Linked DNA regions of Hyalangium gracile. The protein of the gene in region 1 interacts with the protein of each later gene in a pairwise test. Links are inferred from orthologs where the notes say so. Each region holds a gene or a part of one and is shown on either strand. Other genes may lie near its edges.

Region 1 (9,106 bases):
GGGACGACGCAGGGCGCTCGGGCTGCGACCGTAGGCCTTCCGCACCGCATCATTGAACCGGCGCAGGCTCTGGAAGCCCGCGGCGCTGGCCACCTCGCTGAACGGCAGCGACGTCTCGGTGATGAGCTGCTTGGCCGCCAGCAAGCGCCGGCTGCTGGCCACCTCGTGTGGACTCGCCCCCAGGTGCCGCACGAACACGCGGTGGAGCTGGCGCACGCCCACCCCCAGCCTCGTGGCGAGCTGCTCCACCGAGCCCTCATCCAGCGCCCCTTCGTCGATCAACCTCAGGGCCCGCGCGACGCTCGCCTCGGTCCCAGCCCAGGCGGGCGTGTCCGGCGCCGTCTCCGGCCGGCAGCGCAGACAGGAGCGATACCCCAGCGCCTCGGCGGCCGCGGCGCTCGGGACGAAGACGCAGTTCTCACGCTTCGGCGTCCGCGCGGGGCAGATGGGCCGGCAGTAGATGCCGGTCGTCTTCACGCAGGTGAAGAACCGCCCGTCGAACCGAGCATCCCTCCCCGAGAGCGCCCGGTAGCAGAGGTCCTGATCGAGAAGATCTTGAGGTGCCATGGAGGAAGAGATGGCAGGCCTGGATCCGGGGCGCTCGCCAGAATTGGACATCAACGCCCCGGCCTGCTCAGGACAGCTCCGAGAGCCGCTCGTCTATCTCCTCGGCGAGCCCCGGGTGGCCCTGGGCCAGCGCCAGCTCCCGCGCCCTTCCGAGCACCTCGCGCGCCTGGGCCTCCTGCCCCGCTCCCACGTGGGCATCCCCCAGGGACACCAGGGCCGCCGCATAGCTGGCATCCAGCCGGACCGCCGCCTCCAGGCTCTTCACCGCCTCGGCATACTGCCGGCGCTCCAGATACGCCTTGCCGAGGGAGAAGTGCGCCATGGGCGAGTCGGGAAACTCCGCCGCCATCTGCTTGAACTGCTCCAACCGGGCATCGCTCATGCCCCCCTGATAGAGGAGAGCCACGACGGTTGCCAAGGGAGACGTGCGCCCCTGGCCCTCCACTGCTCGCAGCCCCTGAGTCAAGCCCCCCGCGTGCCCTCCCACACCTGGGTGTCCAGAGCACAAAGCCATGTCTGTCTTTACCGGGTCAAAAGGCATCCTGAACTCCAGGACAGGCCAAAGTCTCGTGCATGGAAATTCTTCGCTTTTGTATCAAATATTCATGCGTCTCCCGTCCAATCCCTTCTCAGACGCCCGGGCCTCTCGTCCGCGATGTCACCTCCTCGTTCCCCTCTTCACCCTCGTGGCGGCCTGGGGCTTGCTCGCGTGCGGCGGAGCTTCCGACGAGGGGCTCGCCCACGGCGGCAGCTTCTCGAGCCCCATGTGCGGAGAGGAGGACGGGGACGCGTCGATGTCGGACGGAGGCATGAACACGGACGGTGGCGGCCCACTGGCCCCCTCCGACCTACCGGCCACCCGCGCCGAGGCGGCGCGCTTCCTCACCCAGGCGACGTTCGGCCCCACCGACGCGGAGGTGGATCGGCTCATGGCCATCGGCTACAGGGCCTGGCTCGACGAGCAGTTCGCGCTGCCCCAGAGCCTGCACCGGCTCTCCTGGGAGGCCGCGGACAGCCGGCTCAAGGCGACCCAGCCCCTGGCCAGCGCCGGCCAGCGCGAGGTGCTCGACAGCTTCTGGAAGCAGGCCGTCACCGGCACGGATCAGCTCCGCCAGCGCGTGGCCTTCGCGCTGTCCGAGATCCTCGTCATCTCCATGGTGGACACCTCCGTGGGCGAGAGCCCGCAGGGCGCGGCCGGCTACCTGGACATGCTGGGCCAGAAGGGCTTCGGCAACTACCGCGAGCTGCTGGAGGCGGTGTCGCTCCACCCGATGATGGGCCTGTACCTGTCCCACATCCGCAACCAGAAGGGCAACGCGCTGCTGGGGCGTCACCCGGACGAGAACTTCGCACGCGAGGTGATGCAGCTGTTCTCCATCGGGCTGCACGTGCTCAACCCGGACGGCACGCGGGTGCTGGGCGCGGATGGCACTGCCCTGCTCACCTACTCGCAGAGCGACGTCGTCAACCTGGCCCGGGTGTTCACCGGCTGGAGCTGGGCCTGCCCCGCCGGCCCGGACATCAACTGCTTCTACGCGGGGCGCACCGCCGAGGGAGAGCAGGATTTCACCCGGCTCTACAGGGCGATGCGCAGCTATCCCCAGTACCACTCGCGGCAGGAGAAGCGCTTCCTCAGGGCGGTGATCGCTCCCCAGGCCGAGTCGGATCCGGCCGCCAGCCTCCAGGTGGCCCTGGACACGCTGTTCCAGCACCCCAACGTGGGGCCCTTCCTGGCCCGGCAGCTCATCCAGCGGCTCGTCACCAGCCACCCCTCGCCGGACTACGTGTACCGGGTGGCCTCGGCCTTCGCCAACAACGGGGCGGGCGTCCGCGGGGACATGAAGGCCGTCATCCGCGCGGTGCTGCTGGATCCCGAGGCCCGGGACATGACGAAGCTGGCGGACCCCACCTTCGGAAAGATTCGCGAGCCGGTGGTGCGCCTGACCAACGTGCTGCGAGCGCTGAGGGCTCACTCCGACTCGGCCTCCTTCCTGGTGGGCTTCACGGATGACCCGAGCTACCTCCTGGGGCAGACGCCGCTGCGCGCCCCGAGCGTGTTCAACTTCTTCATGCCCGGCCATGTGCCCCCTGGCACCCAGGCCGGAGCCCTGGGGCTCACCGTGCCCGAGATGCAGCTCGTCCACGAGACCTCCGCGGCGGGCTACGTGAACTTCATGCGGGACGCGCTCCAGTATGGCGTGGGCCACTTCGGGCTGGATGCGCGGGCCACGCGCCGGGACGTGCAGCTGGACTTCAACGTGAGCGGCTCGTCGCCGGAGCTGGCGCTCGCCGACTCGCCCACCGAGCTGGTGGAGCGCATGAACCAGCTGTTCCTCTATGGGCAGATGCCCCCGACGCTGCGGAGCGAGCTCGTGGCCGCCGTGGGCGCCATCCTGGTGCCCGTGCCCAACGGCTCCAACCAGGCCCAGGTGGAGGCGGCGCGCCGCAACCGGGTGCGCGCCGCCGCGCTCCTCACCGTGGCCTCACCCGAGTTCATCGTCCAGAAGTGAGCCCCGAAAGGCCTCCATGAGCCGCGCTACCTCTCGCCGAGAGTTCCTCCGCCGCACCGGCCTGCTGACCTCGCTGTTGGGGGTGGCCCGGGCGCCGTTCGCCTTGAACCTGATGTCCCTGGGCGAGGCCGCCGCCCAGAGCGCCCCCACCGACTACAAGGCCCTGGTCTGTCTGTTCCTCACGGGTGGCAATGATCCCTTCAACACCGTGCTCGCCACGGATGCCAGCTCCTGGAGGGCCTACACCACGGCGCGCGCGAGCAGCCTCGAGGTGCTGGCCCTGGACCCGAGCAAGCTGCTGCCCATCTCCCCCGTCAACGCGCGGGGCCGCACCTTCGCGCTGAACCCGAGGCTCGCGCGGCTGCAGGAGCTGTTCGCGCTCAAGCGCCTGGCCATCGTGCCCAACGTGGGCCCGCTGTGCCAACCCACCACCAAGGAGCAGTACAACACCTCCGACTACCCCCGCCCGCCCAAGCTCTTCTCCCACAGTGATCAGCAGGCCGTCTGGCAGGCCTTCCAGCCGGAAGGCAACCTCAAGGGCTGGGGCGGGCGCATGGGGGACCTGATGCTGGCGGCCAACGGAAGCGCCAGCAACTTCACCTGCGTGTCGGCCACCGGCAACGCCCTGTGGCTGGTGGGCAACGCCGCGCGCCAGTACCAGCTGGGCGCGACGGGCGCCATCCGGATGGGCTCGGACGGCGGCAACCAGGTGTATGGCTCCACGCAGCTGGCCTCGGCGCTGGAGCGGGTGGTGGGCGGCAGTCGGAGCAGCCACGTGCTCGAAGCGGACGTGGTGGCGGTGTCGCAGCGCTCCATGAACAGCGAGCGCATCCTGCGCGGCGCGCTGCCCAACCCCAACGTGGCGCCCTACGGCAGCGCGCCCTTCTGGATGGATCCGCTCCTGCAGTACGACAACCCGCTGACGTACACGAAGATGTACAGCCCGCTGGCGCACCAGTTCCAGATCATCGCCCGGATGATCACCGCCAGCCAGGCCCTGGGCGTCAAGCGGCAGGTGTTCTTCGCCAGCCTGTCCAGCTTCGACACGCACCAGAACCAGCTCAGGGACCACGCCAACCTGCTCTCGCAGGTGAGCCACGCGCTGGGCTACTTCGACGCGGTGCTGGGAGGCCTGGGGATGCGCAACCAGGTGACCACCTTCACCTCCTCCGAGTTCGGCCGCACCCTGGGCACCAACGGCGGTGGCTCGGACCATGGGTGGGGCTCGCACCACTTCGTCATGGGCGGAGCCGTCAAGGGCGGGGACCTGTACGGCCGCTTCCCCGACTACAGCCTGCGGTCCGCCAGCGGCGATGACTTCCTCAGCCCCGATCTGCTGGGCAACGGCGCGCTGCTGCCCGCGCTCTCCGTGGACCAGTACGCGGCCACGCTGGCCCGCTGGTTCGGGGTGTCCGAGACGGACCTGGAGCTCATCTTCCCCAACCTCTCGCACTTCTCGGTGAAGGACCTGGGCTTCATGGCTTGAGCCTCGCGCCAACCGGGCATTGCTCATGCACCTCTGATAGAGGAGGAGCCATGACGGTTGCCAAGGAAGACGTGCGCCCCCTCGCCGAGAACGCCCGGGCGGCCTCCCGGACGCTCGCCATCGCCCCCACGCGCCAGAAGGATGAGGCGCTGCGGAGCATGGCCCGCCACCTGCGCTCGGCCGCCCCCGCCATCCTCGCCGCCAACGCCGAGGACGTGTCGGCCGCCCGCTCGGCGGGCAGGAACGCGGCCTTCGTGGACCGGCTCCTGCTGGACGCCCAGCGCCTGGAGGCCATGGCCCGCGCCGTGGAAGCGGTGGCGGACCTGAAGGACCCCGTGGGCGAGGAGACGGAGCACTGGAAGCGCCCCAACGGCCTTCAGATTCGCAAGGTGCGCCTGCCCCTGGGCGTGGTGCTGATGATCTACGAGTCCCGCCCCAACGTGACGAGCGACGCCGCCGCCCTGTGCCTCAAGAGCGGCAACGCCGTGCTCCTGCGCGGCGGCAGCGAGTCCGCGCGCTCCAACCAGGCCATCGCCCAGGCGCTCCAGGCGGGCCTGCAAGAGGCGGGGCTCCCCGAGCACTCCATCCAGGTGGTGCCCGCCGGCGAGCGCGAGTCCCTCCTGGAACTGCTCAAGCTGGAGGGGCTCATCGATTTGTGCATCCCCCGAGGCGGCGAGGGGCTCATCCGCTTCGTGGCGGAGAACGCGCGCATCCCCGTGGTGAAGCACTACAAGGGCGTCTGCCACGTGTACGTGCACGAGGCGGCGGACCTGGACATGGCCGCGCGCATCACCGTGAACGCCAAGGCCAGCCGCCCCGGCGTCTGCAACGCCGCCGAGTGTCTGCTGGTGGACCGGGCCGTGGCCGAGCGCTTCCTGCCCACCGTCGCCCGTGCACTGGTGGACAAGCAGGTGGAGCTGCGCGGCTGCCCCACCACCGTGGCGGTGCTCAGCCGGGCCGGCGTGCCGGTGAAGCCCGCCGCCGAGGACGACTACGGCCGCGAGTTCCTGGACCTCATCCTCGCCGTACGGGTGGTGAAGGACCTGGACGCGGCGCTGGCGCACATCGCCCGTTACGGCAGTGAACATACCGAGGCCATCGTCACCGCGGACGAGGCGGCGGCCAGCCGCTTCACCCGGGAGGTGACGGCCAGCGGGGTGATGTGGAACGCCTCCACGCGCTTCAACGACGGGGGGGAGCTGGGGCTGGGGGCGGAGATTGGAATCTCCACCAGCCGGCTGCACGCCTTCGGCCCCATGGGGTTACGAGAGTTGACGAGTCAGAAGTACGTCGTCCACGGACGCGGTCAGGTGCGCTAGGGTGGCCCCCCACACATGGCACTGAAGAAGAAGAAGACGAGTTCCCAGAAGGCGAAGAGTGGCGCGAAGAAGACACCGGCGGCGCGCGGCAAGAAGCCGACGGGCAAGAAGCTCCCGGCGCGCCGCAGGCTGGCACCCACCAAGGGGGCGCGGAAGAAGTCCACCCTCCCCGCGGCGCCGCCGGAGCTGCCCGCCGGCCCACCCGAGAACCCCCGCGCGAAGGCGCTGGCGCACAAGATTGCCCAGCTGCTGCTCGACAAGAAGGCCTCGGACGTGCTCGTGCTGGACGTGCGCGGCATGGCCTCCTACGCGGACTACATCGTCCTGGCCTCGGGCGAGAGCGACCGACAGGTGAGCGCCATGGCCGAGAACGTCCACGTCAAGGTGAAGACGGAGGACGGCCTCCACCCCACGGGCACCGAGGGCACGGAGACGGGCCAGTGGGTGCTGCTCGACTACGGCGAGGTGGTGGCGCACCTGTTCCTCAACGACGTGCGCGCCTTCTACGATCTCGAGGGCCTCTGGGCCGACGCGCCCCGGGAGAAGCTCTCCTGAAGGTCCGCCTCCTCTCGATAGGCAAGGACCGCTCGGGCCTCTTCGCGCCGGGCGTCCAGGAGTATGCCTCTCGACTGGCGCACTACACGCGCTTCGAGCTGGTGGAGCTGCCCGAGGCCAGCGGCAAGAAGCTCAAGCCCGGAGATGCCAAGGCCGCCGAGGCCCAGGCCATCCTCGGGCGCCTCAAGCCCCAGGACTGGCTGGTGGCCATGGACGAGCGCGGCAAGCAGCTGGACTCGGTGGAGCTCAGCCGATACGTGGCCAAGGCGCAGACGGGCGCGAAGGATCTGCTCTTCGTCATCGGCGGAGACGAGGGGCTGGACGAGAGCGTCCGCCAGGCTGCCCACCTCACGCTCTCGCTGTCCCGGATGACGCTGCCACACCGGCTGGCACGGCTGGTGCTCGTCGAGCAGCTCTACCGCGCCTTCACCCTCATCAAGGGTGAGCCGTACCACAAGTGACGCGGGGCGTCGGAGCGTCAGGAGGTTTTCGGGCCTGGCGTCCGGCGGCCCATGATGACCTCCCCCACTGCGAGTCCCCCGAGCGCCCGAGTTCGAGTCATTGCCTCCTCCCAATCCTGGATGGAAGGCGAGGCCCTCCGGCAGCTGGAAGCGGTGGCGCGATTTCCCGGCATGCGCCTGGCGGTAGGGCTGCCGGATCTCCATCCAGGCAAGGGAGCGCCGGTGGGCGCCGCGCTCGCCTCCGAGGGCTTCCTCTACCCCTTCCTCGTCGGCAATGACATCGGCTGTGGCATGGGGCTGTGGGACGTGGAGCTGGCGGTGCGCAAGGCGAAGCCAGAGCGGTGGGCGGCGCGGTTGGATCTCGATGGGCCGTGGGAAGGGAACACGGCGGCCTTCCTCGCGGAGCAAGGGGTGAAGAGCTCCGGCTTCGAGGAGGCGCTGGGGACGGTGGGCGGAGGCAACCACTTCGCGGAGGTGCAGCGGGTGGATGAAGTGCACGACGCGCCGGCCTTCGCGTCGTTGGGGCTGAGGGAGGACCGGCTGCTGCTGCTCGTCCACTCCGGCTCACGCGGGCTGGGCGAGGCGACGCTGAGGGCCCATGTGGACCGGCACGGCGCCGGCGGCCTCGCGGAGGACTCGGACGAGGCGCGGGCGTACCTGGCGCGGCATGACCACGCGGTGGCCTGGGGCCGAGCCAACCGGGCGCTCATCGCCCACCGCATGATGGACGGCATCGGCGCCAGCGGCCGGCGCGTCCTGGACGTCTGCCACAACAGCGTCGTGTCGCGAGAGGTGGAGGGCTGTACCTGCTGGCTGCATCGCAAGGGCGCGGCGCCTTCGGACCAGGGCCCCGTCGTGATTCCCGGCAGCCGCGGCGCGCTGAGCTACCTGGTCCTCCCGGTGGGAGAGGGCTCCGCGAGCGCGCACAGCCTGGCGCACGGCGCCGGCCGCAAGTGGAACCGCACCACCGCCCGTGAGCGGATGCGCGAGCGCTTCAGCGCCGAGTCCCTCACCCGCACCTCCTTCAAGAGCCACGTCATCTGCGAGGACCGCGACCTGCTCTTCGAGGAGGCCCCGCCCGCGTACAAGGCCATCGACCGGGTGGTGACGGACCTGGTGGAGGCGGGGCTCGTCCGGGTGGTGGCCACGCTGGCCCCGCTGCTCACCTACAAGAAGCGCGGGGGCGCGCGCTCCTAGCGAGCCTGGGGCGTGAAGCGCTCGAGCTGCTCGCTCTGGAGCTCGATGTTGTTCGAAGCTCCATCGGGGAACTGCAGCACGAGGAGGGAGCTCCTCACGGTGCGCAGGCGGTGGGGCACGAGGGTGTCCGGCTCGGCGATGAACTCGACGGTGCTGTCGATCCTCAGCTGCGTCACCTTCATCTCCGGGATCGCCTCATCCCGCCGGCCCATGCTCGCCTTCATGAGGGACGTCAGCCTCTTCAACGCCCCCGCTTGCGCCTGCTCGAGCCCCTTCGGATCCAGCGAGGACTCCAGCACGACCCTCACGCAGCGCTGCTCCGCGGCTCCCTCGGTGCAGGCGACCCGCTCCTTCAGGGACACACGCTCCACTGTGTCCGCGCTGCTTCCCAGCCGCGGCACCGTCGTCTGGCTCCTCCGCTCGACCACCTCGCCCGGCTTCAGGGAGAGCCCGCTCCACTTCCCCACCAGCGCTTCCCACCAGGTCCGCGTGGCCTGCTCCAGGGCCTCGCGCATCAGCTCGGAGAGTTCGGTCTGCTGCTCCTTCGGGAGCCCCTGGTCCTCGGCCTGCCGGGCCATCTGCTCGACTCGCGACTCGATGCCCTCGATGCGGCGCAGCTCTCCCTTGGGCCCCACGACGATGACGGGCATCGACATCAGCCCGAGCTTCTCGAGCGCCTCCTTCTCCTCCGGCGACATCACCTGCTCGGTGATGAGCTTCCGCTCCCCGCCCTGCTCCTCCAGCCGCACCAGGAGGCTCTGCGCCGACTGCTCCGGGGGCTGCTTGTTCTCGCTCGTCGTCGTGGAGGAGTCCACCTGGAAGGAGAACCCCGCCGGCCACGCGAAGCGCAGTGTCACGGCGTCTCCCGCCGCGCCCCCCGCGCCCAAGGAGGTCGCGCAGTGGGTGAGCAGCCCGGCGAGCGCCAGGGGGGTGAGGGCACGAAGGATGGGGGACATGGAGGCTCCAGCCCTGGGGGGCATCGCGGGCGGAGCCATCCTATCCGAGCGTGCC
Region 2 (9,194 bases), on another replicon or contig:
AGCCCGCTGCTGCTCAACGCGCTCGCCTGCGTGGCGCTGCCCACGTGCGGCCTGGCCATGGCCGAGGCCGAGCGCTACCTGCCCACGATCGTCAGCCGGATCGAGGAGCGCCTGGCGGTGCATGGCCTGGAGAAGGAGAAGCTCCTCCTGCGCATCACGGGATGTCCCAACGGTTGTGCGCGCCCCTACCTGGCCGAGATCGCCCTCGTGGGAAAGGCTCCAGGCCGCTACAACCTGTTCCTGGGCGGAGATGTGCGTGGCCAGCGCCTCAACCGCCTTTATCGCGAGAACATCGACGAGGCCGGCGTCCTCGGGGCGCTCGAGCCGCTGTTCGCCGCCTACGCGCGGGAGCGCCAGCCCGGTGAGGGCTTCGGCGACTTCACGGTGCGCGCGGGCCACGTCTCCTCCCCTCCTCCTTCTCTTCCGAGCTGACCTATGTCCCCCATTGCTCATGAGCGCCGCTCCCTCTCCTGGCTGCTGAGCTCCTCCCTGCTGATCCTCCTGCCCGGCCTGCTGCTGGCGCTGAGCGCGTGCTCGAAGCCCAGCAACGCGGCGGGCGAGCCCCTTACCCTGCTCAACGTCTCCTACGACCCGACGCGGGAGCTCTACGAGGAGTTCAACGCCGCCTTCGCGAAGCACTGGGAGGCGACGCACGGCACGAAGGTGTCCATCAAACAGTCCCACGGCGGCTCGGGGAAGCAGGCGCGCGCCGTCATCGACGGGCTGGATGCGGACATCGTCACGCTGGCGCTCGCCTATGACGTGGACATGCTCCACGACAAGGGGAGCCTGATCCCGGAGAACTGGCAGACGCGGCTGCCGAACAACAGCTCGCCGTACACCTCCGCCATCGTCTTCGTGGTGCGCAAGGGCAACCCCAAGAACATCCGCGACTGGGAGGATCTCATCCAGCCGGGCCTCGCCGTCATCACTCCCAACCCGAAGACCTCGGGCGGAGCGCGGTGGAACTACCTGGCGGCCTGGGGCCACGCCCTGCGCAAGGCCGGCGGTGACGAGGCCAAGGCCCGCGAGTTCGTCTCCAGCCTCTACCGCAACGTCCCGGTGCTGGACTCGGGCGCGCGAGGCTCCACCACCACCTTCGCCGAGCGCGGCCTCGGGGACGTGCTCATCGCCTGGGAGAACGAGGCGCTCCTGCTCACCGACGAGGTGGGCAAGGACAAGTTCGAGATCATCGTCCCGTCCGACACCATCCTCGCCGAGCCGCCCGTCACCATCGTGGACAAGAACGTCGATCGGCGGGGGACCCGGGCGGTCGCGGAGGCCTACCTCCAGTACCTCTACTCGGACGCGGGCCAGGAACTGGCCGCGAAGCACCACTACCGCCCGCGCTCGCAGGCCATCGCCGCGAAGTACGCCAGCCACTTCCCCACCGTGAGCCTCTTCACCATCGATGAGGTGCTCGGCGGCTGGAAGAAGGCGCAGAAGGCGCACTTCGACGACGGCGGCGTGTTCGATCTCATCTACGCTCCCAAGGCGCAGTGAGCCGCAGCCCCGCCATGGCCTCCCGCGCTCGCCGCCGCATCCTCCCCGGCTTCGGACTGTCGCTGGGCATGAGCTGGCTCTACCTGGGCCTGCTCGTGCTCCTGCCGCTGTCCGGCCTGTTCCTGAAGACGTTCACCCTGACGTGGGCGCACTTCTGGGAGGCCGTGGCCTCGCCGCGAGCCCTGGCCGCGTACCGGCTCACCTTCGGAGCCGCGGCGGTGGCCGCGCTGCTCAACGCCGTGTTCGGTCTGCTCGTGGCCTGGGTGCTGGTACGCTACCGCTTCCCCGGCAAGAGCCTGGTGGATGCCCTGGTGGACCTGCCGTTCGCCCTGCCCACGGCGGTCGCGGGGCTGACGCTCACCAGCCTGTACTCGCGCAACGGCTGGTATGGGCACTACCTCGAGGCCGCTGGCATCCAGGTGGCCTTCACCTCCCTGGGTGTGGTGGTGGCGCTCACCTTCATCGGGCTGCCCTTCGTGGTGCGTACCGTGCAGCCGGTGCTCGAGGACATCGACGCGGACGTGGAGGAGGCGGCCGCCACGCTCGGGGCGACGCCCTGGCAGACCTTCACGCGCGTCATCTTCCCCGCCGTCCTGCCGGCGCTGCTGAGCGGCTTCACCCTGGCACTCGCGCGAGCCATCGGTGAGTACGGCTCCGTCGTCTTCATCTCCGGCAACATGCCCATGCGTACGGAGATCGCTCCGCTGCTCATCGTCACGCGGCTGGAGCAGTACGACTACGCGGGTGCCACGGCCATCGCGGTCGTGATGCTCACCGCCTCGTTCGCGCTGCTGCTGGCCATCAACCTGCTCCAGCGCTGGACCCAGCGCCGGTTCGAAGTCCGGCCCGGATAGCTCCCATGCATGCCCCCTCGCTCCAACTCCAACGCAGGGCCCATGTCCAGGCCAGCTCCGCGCCGCTGCGCTGGCTGCTGATCGGTGGCGCCCTGCTGTTCATGGGGCTGTTCCTGTTCGTCCCGCTGGTGGCGGTCTTCACCTTCGCCTTCCAGAAGGGCGTGGGTGAGTACCTGAGCGCCCTGGCGACGCCAGAGGCCTGGGCCGCCATCCGGCTGACGCTGCTGGCGGCGGTGATCGCCGTCCCCATCAACCTCGTCTTCGGCCTGGCCGCCGCGTGGCTCATCGCCCGGTTCAAGTTCCGCGGGAGGGACCTGCTCCTCACGCTGATCGACCTGCCCTTCAGCGTCTCGCCGGTGATCGCGGGCCTCATCTTCGTGCTGCTCTTCGGGCGGCAGGGGTGGCTGGGGCCGTGGCTGGCCGAGCATGACATCCACATCATCTTCTCCGTGCCCGGCATCGTGCTGGCCACGCTCTTCATCACGTTCCCCTTCGTGGCGCGCGAGGTGCTGCCGGTGATGCAGGCCCAGGGCAGCGACGAGGAGGAGGCGGCCCTCACGCTGGGCGCGAGCGGCTGGACCACGTTCCTGCGCGTGACGCTGCCGAAGGTGAAGTGGGGCGTGCTCTACGGCGTCATCCTCTGTAACGCGCGAGCGATGGGCGAGTTCGGCGCCGTGTCGGTGGTGTCCGGGCACATCCGCGGCGTGACCACCACGCTGCCGCTCCACGCGGAGATTCTCTACAACGAGTACGACTTCGTCGGCGCCTTCGCCGCGGCCTCGCTGCTGACGGTGCTCGCGCTCGTCACCCTGGTCTTGAAGAAGTACGTGGAATGGAAGGCGGAAGCCTCATGAGCGTCATCGTCGAGAGACTGACCAAGCGCTTCACCACCGGGGGCACTCCGGCTGTCTCGGACGTGTCCTTCCGGGCGCCAGCGGGCGCCATCACCACGCTGCTGGGCCCGTCGGGCGCCGGCAAGTCCACGCTCCTGCGGCTCATTGCCGGGCTGGAGTTCCCGGACGAAGGCAGCATCCAGATCGACGGGGTGGACTGCACGAGCCTGCCCGTGCAGAAGCGCGGCATCGGCGTGGTGTTCCAGAGCTACGCGCTCTTCAAGCACATGACGGTGCGGGAGAACATCGCCTTCGGGCTGAGCGTCCGTCGGCTCCCGCGCGCGGAGTCCGAGGCGCGCGTGGACGAGATGCTCAAGCTGGTGCAGCTCGAGGAGCTGGGGCAGCGCTACCCGGGCCAGCTCTCGGGCGGACAGCGGCAGCGCGTGGCGTTCGCGCGAGCCCTGGCCATCCGTCCGAAGCTGCTCCTGCTGGACGAGCCCTTCGGAGCGCTGGACACGCGCGTCCGCGTGGAGCTGCGCGAGTGGCTGCATGAGCTCCACGTACAGACCGGTGTGACGACGCTGCTGGTGACGCACGACCAGGAAGAGGCGCTGGAGATCTCCCAGCACGTGGTCGTCATGGAGGAAGGCCGCGTGGCCCAGGCCGGCTCGCCCGCGGACATCTACGACCGGCCCGCCACGCCGTTCGTCGCCTCCTTCGTCGGCGGCACGAGCATCCTGAAGGGCCACGTCCGCGAGGGCCGGGCCGAGCTGGGCTCGCTCATCGTCGCCGCGCCCGAGAGCGCGCAAGAGGGCCAGGCCGTGCGCGCGTTCGTCCGGCCGCACGACATCAAGCTGGCGAAGAAGCCGCACGGCAACACCGTGAATGGCGTCAACGGCACCCACGGAGCCAATGGGGTCTCCACGGGCCGTGTGGAGCGGCTCAAGCCCGTGGGCGGACACGTGAAGGTCCTGCTCAAGCTGCCCACGGGAGACACCGTGACGGTGGAGGTGCCACGCAACGAGTTCGATCAGCTCGGCGTGGTGGAGGGAGACTCCGTGCACGCGGACGTGCGCACCGCCCGCGTCTTCGTGGGAGACTTCTCCATCTGAGCGCTGTTCGCCTCAGCCCCTGGTGACTGCGCCCCTCACAGTGGGGGGGTGCGCCCTCTGCGGTGCGACACCCGCCCTCCTCGGGCGATATCTCCAAGGCGCTGGGATTCCTGAAAACCATGCACGCACTATGGAGGCGCGGAAGTTGCTCTTCCGCACGCTCCCTTGGCCTCGGTTCTCCAGGAGTGCATGCATGCGCAGACACCTGTTCATCGCCTTGATGGTCCTCGCCACCGGCTTCGTGGGTTGCACCTCGTCTCCCGAGGAAGAGGAGACACCGGACGGAGGCACCGGCGCGGACGCGGGTGGACAGGATGGGCCAGATGGGGGCCTCCACACGGGCCCCGGAGATGGAGGCACGGATGGCGGAGTGCCTCCCTGCGAGGCCTTCGGGCGCTTCGGGGCGCCGACGAACACGTTCACGCTGCCTGCGCCGAACAGCGGCGGCGAGCTCTACATCCCGGACGTGCAGGCGCGCTTCCCCTCGGTGGACTGGAGCACGCTGGATCGGCTCTACGTCCAGGCGGGGAACTACACGCTCATCAACCTGGGCAACCTGCCGACGCGCACGGCGGACCGGCCGCTGATCATCACCAACAAGGGCGGGCAGGTGCTGATCCGGCCTCGGGCGGGAAGCACGCAGGGCTACATCTGGTCGATGGGGGGCGGCAGGAACTGGGTCCTCACGGGCCGGTACGATCCTGTCTCGGGCACTGGCCACGAGGACTTCCCGGGCCACCGGTGCGGCGCCTACGCGACGTCGCGCAACCGCTATGGCTTCCTGAGCGATGACATATTCCTGAACGGCGGGCACATGGGCCTGGGGATCGGCGATGCCAGCCACTTCGAAGTGGAGTTCGTGGAGATCACCCGCTCGGGCTTCGCGGCGCTGCGCATCAACCGGGCTGGCAGTGGAGGAACGGTGCCGCCGCTCGAGGGCATCAAGCTGCACGATCTCTACATCCACGACACGGCCAGCGAGGGCATCTACGTCGGCTCGACGCAGGCCCCGCCGACGCCGCTTGGGGCCCAGCTGAAGGTCTACAACAACCGGTTCGTGCGCACCGGCACCGAGGCGCTCCAGGTGCAGAACCTGGGAGAGGGCGCGGAGATCCACCACAACGTCTTCGCCTTCGGCGCGATCGACTGGCGTGCGGCCTTCCAGACCTACCAGGACAACAACTCGCAGGCGCAGGTGCGGGGCGGGGACATCCGCTTCCACCACAACGTCTTCCTGGGCGGGGCGGGCGCGCTGCTGAACTTCTTCGCCGGCCCGGAGGCAGGGGACGCGCCGCTGAACGTGCGGTTCACCGACAACTACTTCGCGGACACGCTGAGCCTGGGGCTCTACTTTGGCGGCACGTCCGGTGCGGGCTCCAGCTACCTCTGGGAGCGCAACGCGTTCCGCGGGCTCGACTTCGGCTACTCGAGCGTCTACCCGACCGCGACGGATCCGGGTGTCGTCTTCAGGCTCGCGGGCACGATCACCTCTCCCGTCACGTTGAAGGACAACCGGTGGGAGGGCCCGCGCAAGCTCGTCCAGGGGCTCAACGGAGGGAGTGGCAGCGCGGGAGTGGTAACCGCGACCGGCAACGTGAACGGCACCGTCCCGGTGCTGCAGTTCGTCAACACAGGGCTGCCCGCGGGAACCACCACGCGACAGCTCGAGATGTGGACGGACCGCGCCACCCTGGCCCCGAACACTCCGGAGGTGACGTACCCGGCGGGCGCGCTGGTGATGCACGACGGGCAGCTCTACCGGGCGCGCTCCACCAACACCAACAAGGTGCCGCCGGAGAATCCAGCCCTCTGGGAGCTCCTGCCTCTGCCGGTCGATGACTTCCGCACGGAGCGCGGCAGCGAGTGGGCCCAGCGAGGGGTCGGCCTGCTGGACCCCGCGCCCTGATCCGCGCATCCAAGGAGTGGTCCCAGGGAGAGCGGGACGCCGGGGCGGGCGGACCCGTCAGCGACGGGGGGACCCGCCCCGCAGCGAGGGACCCGCGACCTGTGTTCCCGGGCTGTGGGTCCGTGAGCTGCTCTGCCCGAGCCCGTACGGCGCCACCCGGACCGCAGGCCGAGGGTGCGAATCAGCTCAGACGTGGAGCTCCCGGCTGAGAGGGAGCTCGCGGTAGCGCTTCCCGGTGAGCGCGAAGATGGCGTTCGCGATGGCCGGAGCCACGGGCGGCACCCCCGGCTCGCCGATGCCTCCCGGCGGCCCGTCGCTCTGGATGATGTCGACGTGGATCTTCCGCGGCGCATCGCCGATGCGCACCAGCTTGAAGTCGCGGAAGTTCGACTGCTGCGTCACGCCGCCCTTCATCGTGATGGCGCCGTGGAAGGCGATGCTCATCCCGAAGACGACCGAGCCCTCCATCTGGGAGCGGACGCGATCCGGGTTGATGACCGTGCCGGCATCCACCACGACCCAGGCCTCGTCCACCGAGATCTTCCCGCTCTTGTTGCGCACCACCGACGCCACCACCGCCACGTACGAGAGGAAGCTCCGGTGCGCCGCGAGCCCCAGGGCCCGGCCGTCCTTCTTCCGGTCGCTCCAGCGCGACAGCTCCGTGACGCGCTCGACCACGCGGCGCAGGCGCCCGGCGTCCACCGGGTGCTGCTCCACGGACATGCCGTAGTTCGGCAGCTTCTCGATGCCGAGCTCCTTCAGCGTCGCCACTCGCGGCGGCCCGATCAGCTCCAGCCGCACGTCGCGAGGATCCTCCGCCCGGGCGTGGGCGAGCTCGTCGATGAACGAGTTCACCGAGAACGCGTGGAAGATGTTGTACACGGACCGCAGCCAGCCGATGCGCGTATAGGCGGTCGCATCGCAGGCCTCCGCGCGGACGTTGGGCACCGAGAGCGCGAGATCCAGCACGCCCTGCTGCAGATCTCCCGCCCCGGGCTTACCCGGCGCGCCGAAGAGCGTTCCGATCGATGGGAACGCCGTACGATGCCGCCAGGCGACGACCTTGCCCTGGGCGTCGAGACCCGCGCTCAGCCGCTGCGCGCTCACGGAGTGGTAGAAGTCGTGCTGGACGTCGTCCTCGCGCGTCCACTGCACGCGCACCGGCACGCCCACCTCCCTGGCCAGCCACGCCGCCTCCGAGACGAAGTCCGCCTTGGACTTGCGCCCGAAGCCGCCTCCCAGGAACGTGACGTGGACCTGGACCTTGTCCTCGCCGAGCCCCAGCACACGCGCCGCCTCCGTGCGCGCCGCCTGCGGGTTCTGCGTGGGGGCCCACACCTCGCAGGCGCCGTTCTCGAAGCGGGCCACCGCGACCGGCGGCTCCATGGGCACGTGCGGCAGGTGGGGGATGTGGTAATCGGCCTCGATGACGCGCGCGGCCTTGGCCAGGGCGCTGTCGACGTCACCCACGTTGCGGACCGGAGTCCCCGGCGCCTGGATGGACGCGATCAGCGTCTGCTTGTACTGCTCGGAGTCATAGACGGCGTTCTCGCCATTCTCCCAGGTGATCTCCAGCTCGGCCCGGCCCTTCATGGCCGCCCACGTGTTCTCCGCGAGCACCGCGACGCCGCCCCAGGGCTGGAAGACGTAGGGCTTCTTCGGCACCGGGAGCTCGATGACCTTCTTCACGCCCGGGATGGCCAGCGCGCGGTTGGCGTCATACTTCGTCACGCGGCCGCCCACCACCGGCGGACGAGCGATGACCGCCGTGAGCATGCCGGGCAGCTTCACGTCGGCGCCAAACACCGCCTTGCCCGTGACGTAGGCCGGACCGTCCAGCAGCGGCAGCGCCTGTCCCACCCGGCGCAGCTCGGACTTCGGCCGCAGCTTGACGTCCGTGGGCTTGGGCACCGGCAGCTTGCCCGCCTCGAGCGCCAGCTCTCCGAAGGCGAGCTTGCGCTGGCTCCCCTTGTGCGTCACCACGTGGTCGGCCGCCACGCAGTCGTCCGGAGACACCTTCCACCGCTTCGCCGCGGCGGCCACCAGCATCGTGCGCACCGTGGCGCCCACGCGGCGCATGTCCTCGTAGATGCCACGCACGCTGTTGGAGCCGTCCGTGTTCTGGTCTCCGTAGGCCTTGTCGCCATCGGCCTGGACGATCTTCACCCGCGCCATGTCCGCGCCGATCTCATCGGCGATGAGCACGGGCAGCGAGCTGCGGATGCCCTGCCCCATCTCGGAGCGGTGACAGACGATCGTCACCAGCCCGTCGGGGGCCACGTGCACGAAGACGTTCGGGTTGAGGCCGGGGGCGGACTTCTCCACTTCCGGAGAGCTCGTCTTCGGCTTGGGCGAGGCGCTGCCGGAGGGCTCGTTCGTCGCCTTCTGCGCCTCGCTGTCAGTCGAGAAGAAGCCGAGGGCCAGACCCCCGACGGAGAGGTTCAGCCCCGCGAGGAAGGACCGCCGGGCGATCAACATGGGCCTGTCGCTCATCGCGTCCTCATCCCCCCTCGGGCAGCCCGGCGGCCTTCTTCACGGCCGCGCGGATGCGCGTGTACGTGCCGCAACGGCACAGGTTGCCCGCCAGGGACTGATCGATCTCGGCATCCGTGGGCTGGGGCTTGTTCTTCAGCAGCGCCGCCGCCGTCATGATCTGCCCCACCTGGCAGAAGCCACACTGCGGCACGCCCATGTCCACCCAGGCGCGCTGCAGCGGGTGGTTGCCGTCCGGCGACAGCCCCTCGATGGTCGTCACCGACTTACCCTCCGCGCGGCGGATGGGCGTCACGCACGCGCGCACCACGCTGCCATCCACGTGCACGGTGCACGCACCGCACAGCGCCTGGCCGCAGCCGTACTTCGTGCCCGTCAGGCCCAGCACATCGCGCAGCGCCCAGAGCAGCGGCATTTCCGGATCGACATCGAGCTCCTGCTCGACGCCATTGATGCGAACTCGAATGCTCACGGCCGTGCCTCCTCGCTCGGG

What was found.
Region 2: the proteins of KY572_RS10175 (region 1) and KY572_RS45700 interact in binary tests that used the Escherichia coli proteins (3 or more experiments, as listed by UniProt). The link is inferred for Hyalangium gracile from one-to-one orthologs.

The regions. Positions count from the first base shown.
Region 1 is NZ_JAHXBG010000004.1:315,099-324,204, reverse strand. What follows is about bases 3,862-6,747. They hold KY572_RS10175 (glutamate-5-semialdehyde dehydrogenase), read left to right. Parts: upstream 3,862-4,613; coding sequence 4,614-5,882; downstream 5,883-6,747. Other genes in these bases: KY572_RS10165 (23S rRNA (pseudouridine(1915)-N(3))-methyltransferase RlmH), read left to right, coding at 6,434-6,747; rsfS (ribosome silencing factor), read left to right, coding at 5,898-6,437; KY572_RS10180 (DUF1501 domain-containing protein), read left to right, coding at 3,862-4,563. Outside these bases: KY572_RS10195 (DNA-3-methyladenine glycosylase 2), read right to left, coding at 1-567; KY572_RS10190 (tetratricopeptide repeat protein), read right to left, coding at 635-973; KY572_RS10185 (DUF1800 domain-containing protein), read left to right, coding at 1,362-3,077; more of KY572_RS10180, read left to right, coding at 3,094-3,861; more of KY572_RS10165, read left to right, coding at 6,748-6,898; KY572_RS10160 (RNA ligase RtcB family protein), read left to right, coding at 6,950-8,095; KY572_RS10155 (hypothetical protein), read right to left, coding at 8,092-9,051. UniProt on the Escherichia coli protein: Catalyzes the NADPH-dependent reduction of L-glutamate 5-phosphate into L-glutamate 5-semialdehyde and phosphate. The product spontaneously undergoes cyclization to form 1-pyrroline-5-carboxylate.
Region 2 is NZ_JAHXBG010000045.1:44,419-53,612, forward strand. Bases 2,281-5,254 are described here. They hold KY572_RS45700 (sulfate/molybdate ABC transporter ATP-binding protein), read left to right. Parts: upstream 2,281-3,207; coding sequence 3,208-4,302; downstream 4,303-5,254. Other genes in these bases: cysT (sulfate ABC transporter permease subunit CysT), read left to right, coding at 2,281-2,357; cysW (sulfate ABC transporter permease subunit CysW), read left to right, coding at 2,363-3,211; KY572_RS45705 (carbohydrate-binding protein), read left to right, coding at 4,496-5,254. In the rest of the region: cysI (assimilatory sulfite reductase (NADPH) hemoprotein subunit), read left to right, coding at 1-432; KY572_RS45685 (sulfate ABC transporter substrate-binding protein), read left to right, coding at 436-1,503; more of cysT, read left to right, coding at 1,518-2,280; more of KY572_RS45705, read left to right, coding at 5,255-6,208; KY572_RS45710 (xanthine dehydrogenase family protein molybdopterin-binding subunit), read right to left, coding at 6,395-8,701; KY572_RS45715 ((2Fe-2S)-binding protein), read right to left, coding at 8,709-9,173; KY572_RS45720 (Isoquinoline 1-oxidoreductase subunit), read right to left, coding at 9,170-9,194. UniProt on the Escherichia coli protein: Part of the ABC transporter complex CysAWTP involved in sulfate/thiosulfate import. Responsible for energy coupling to the transport system.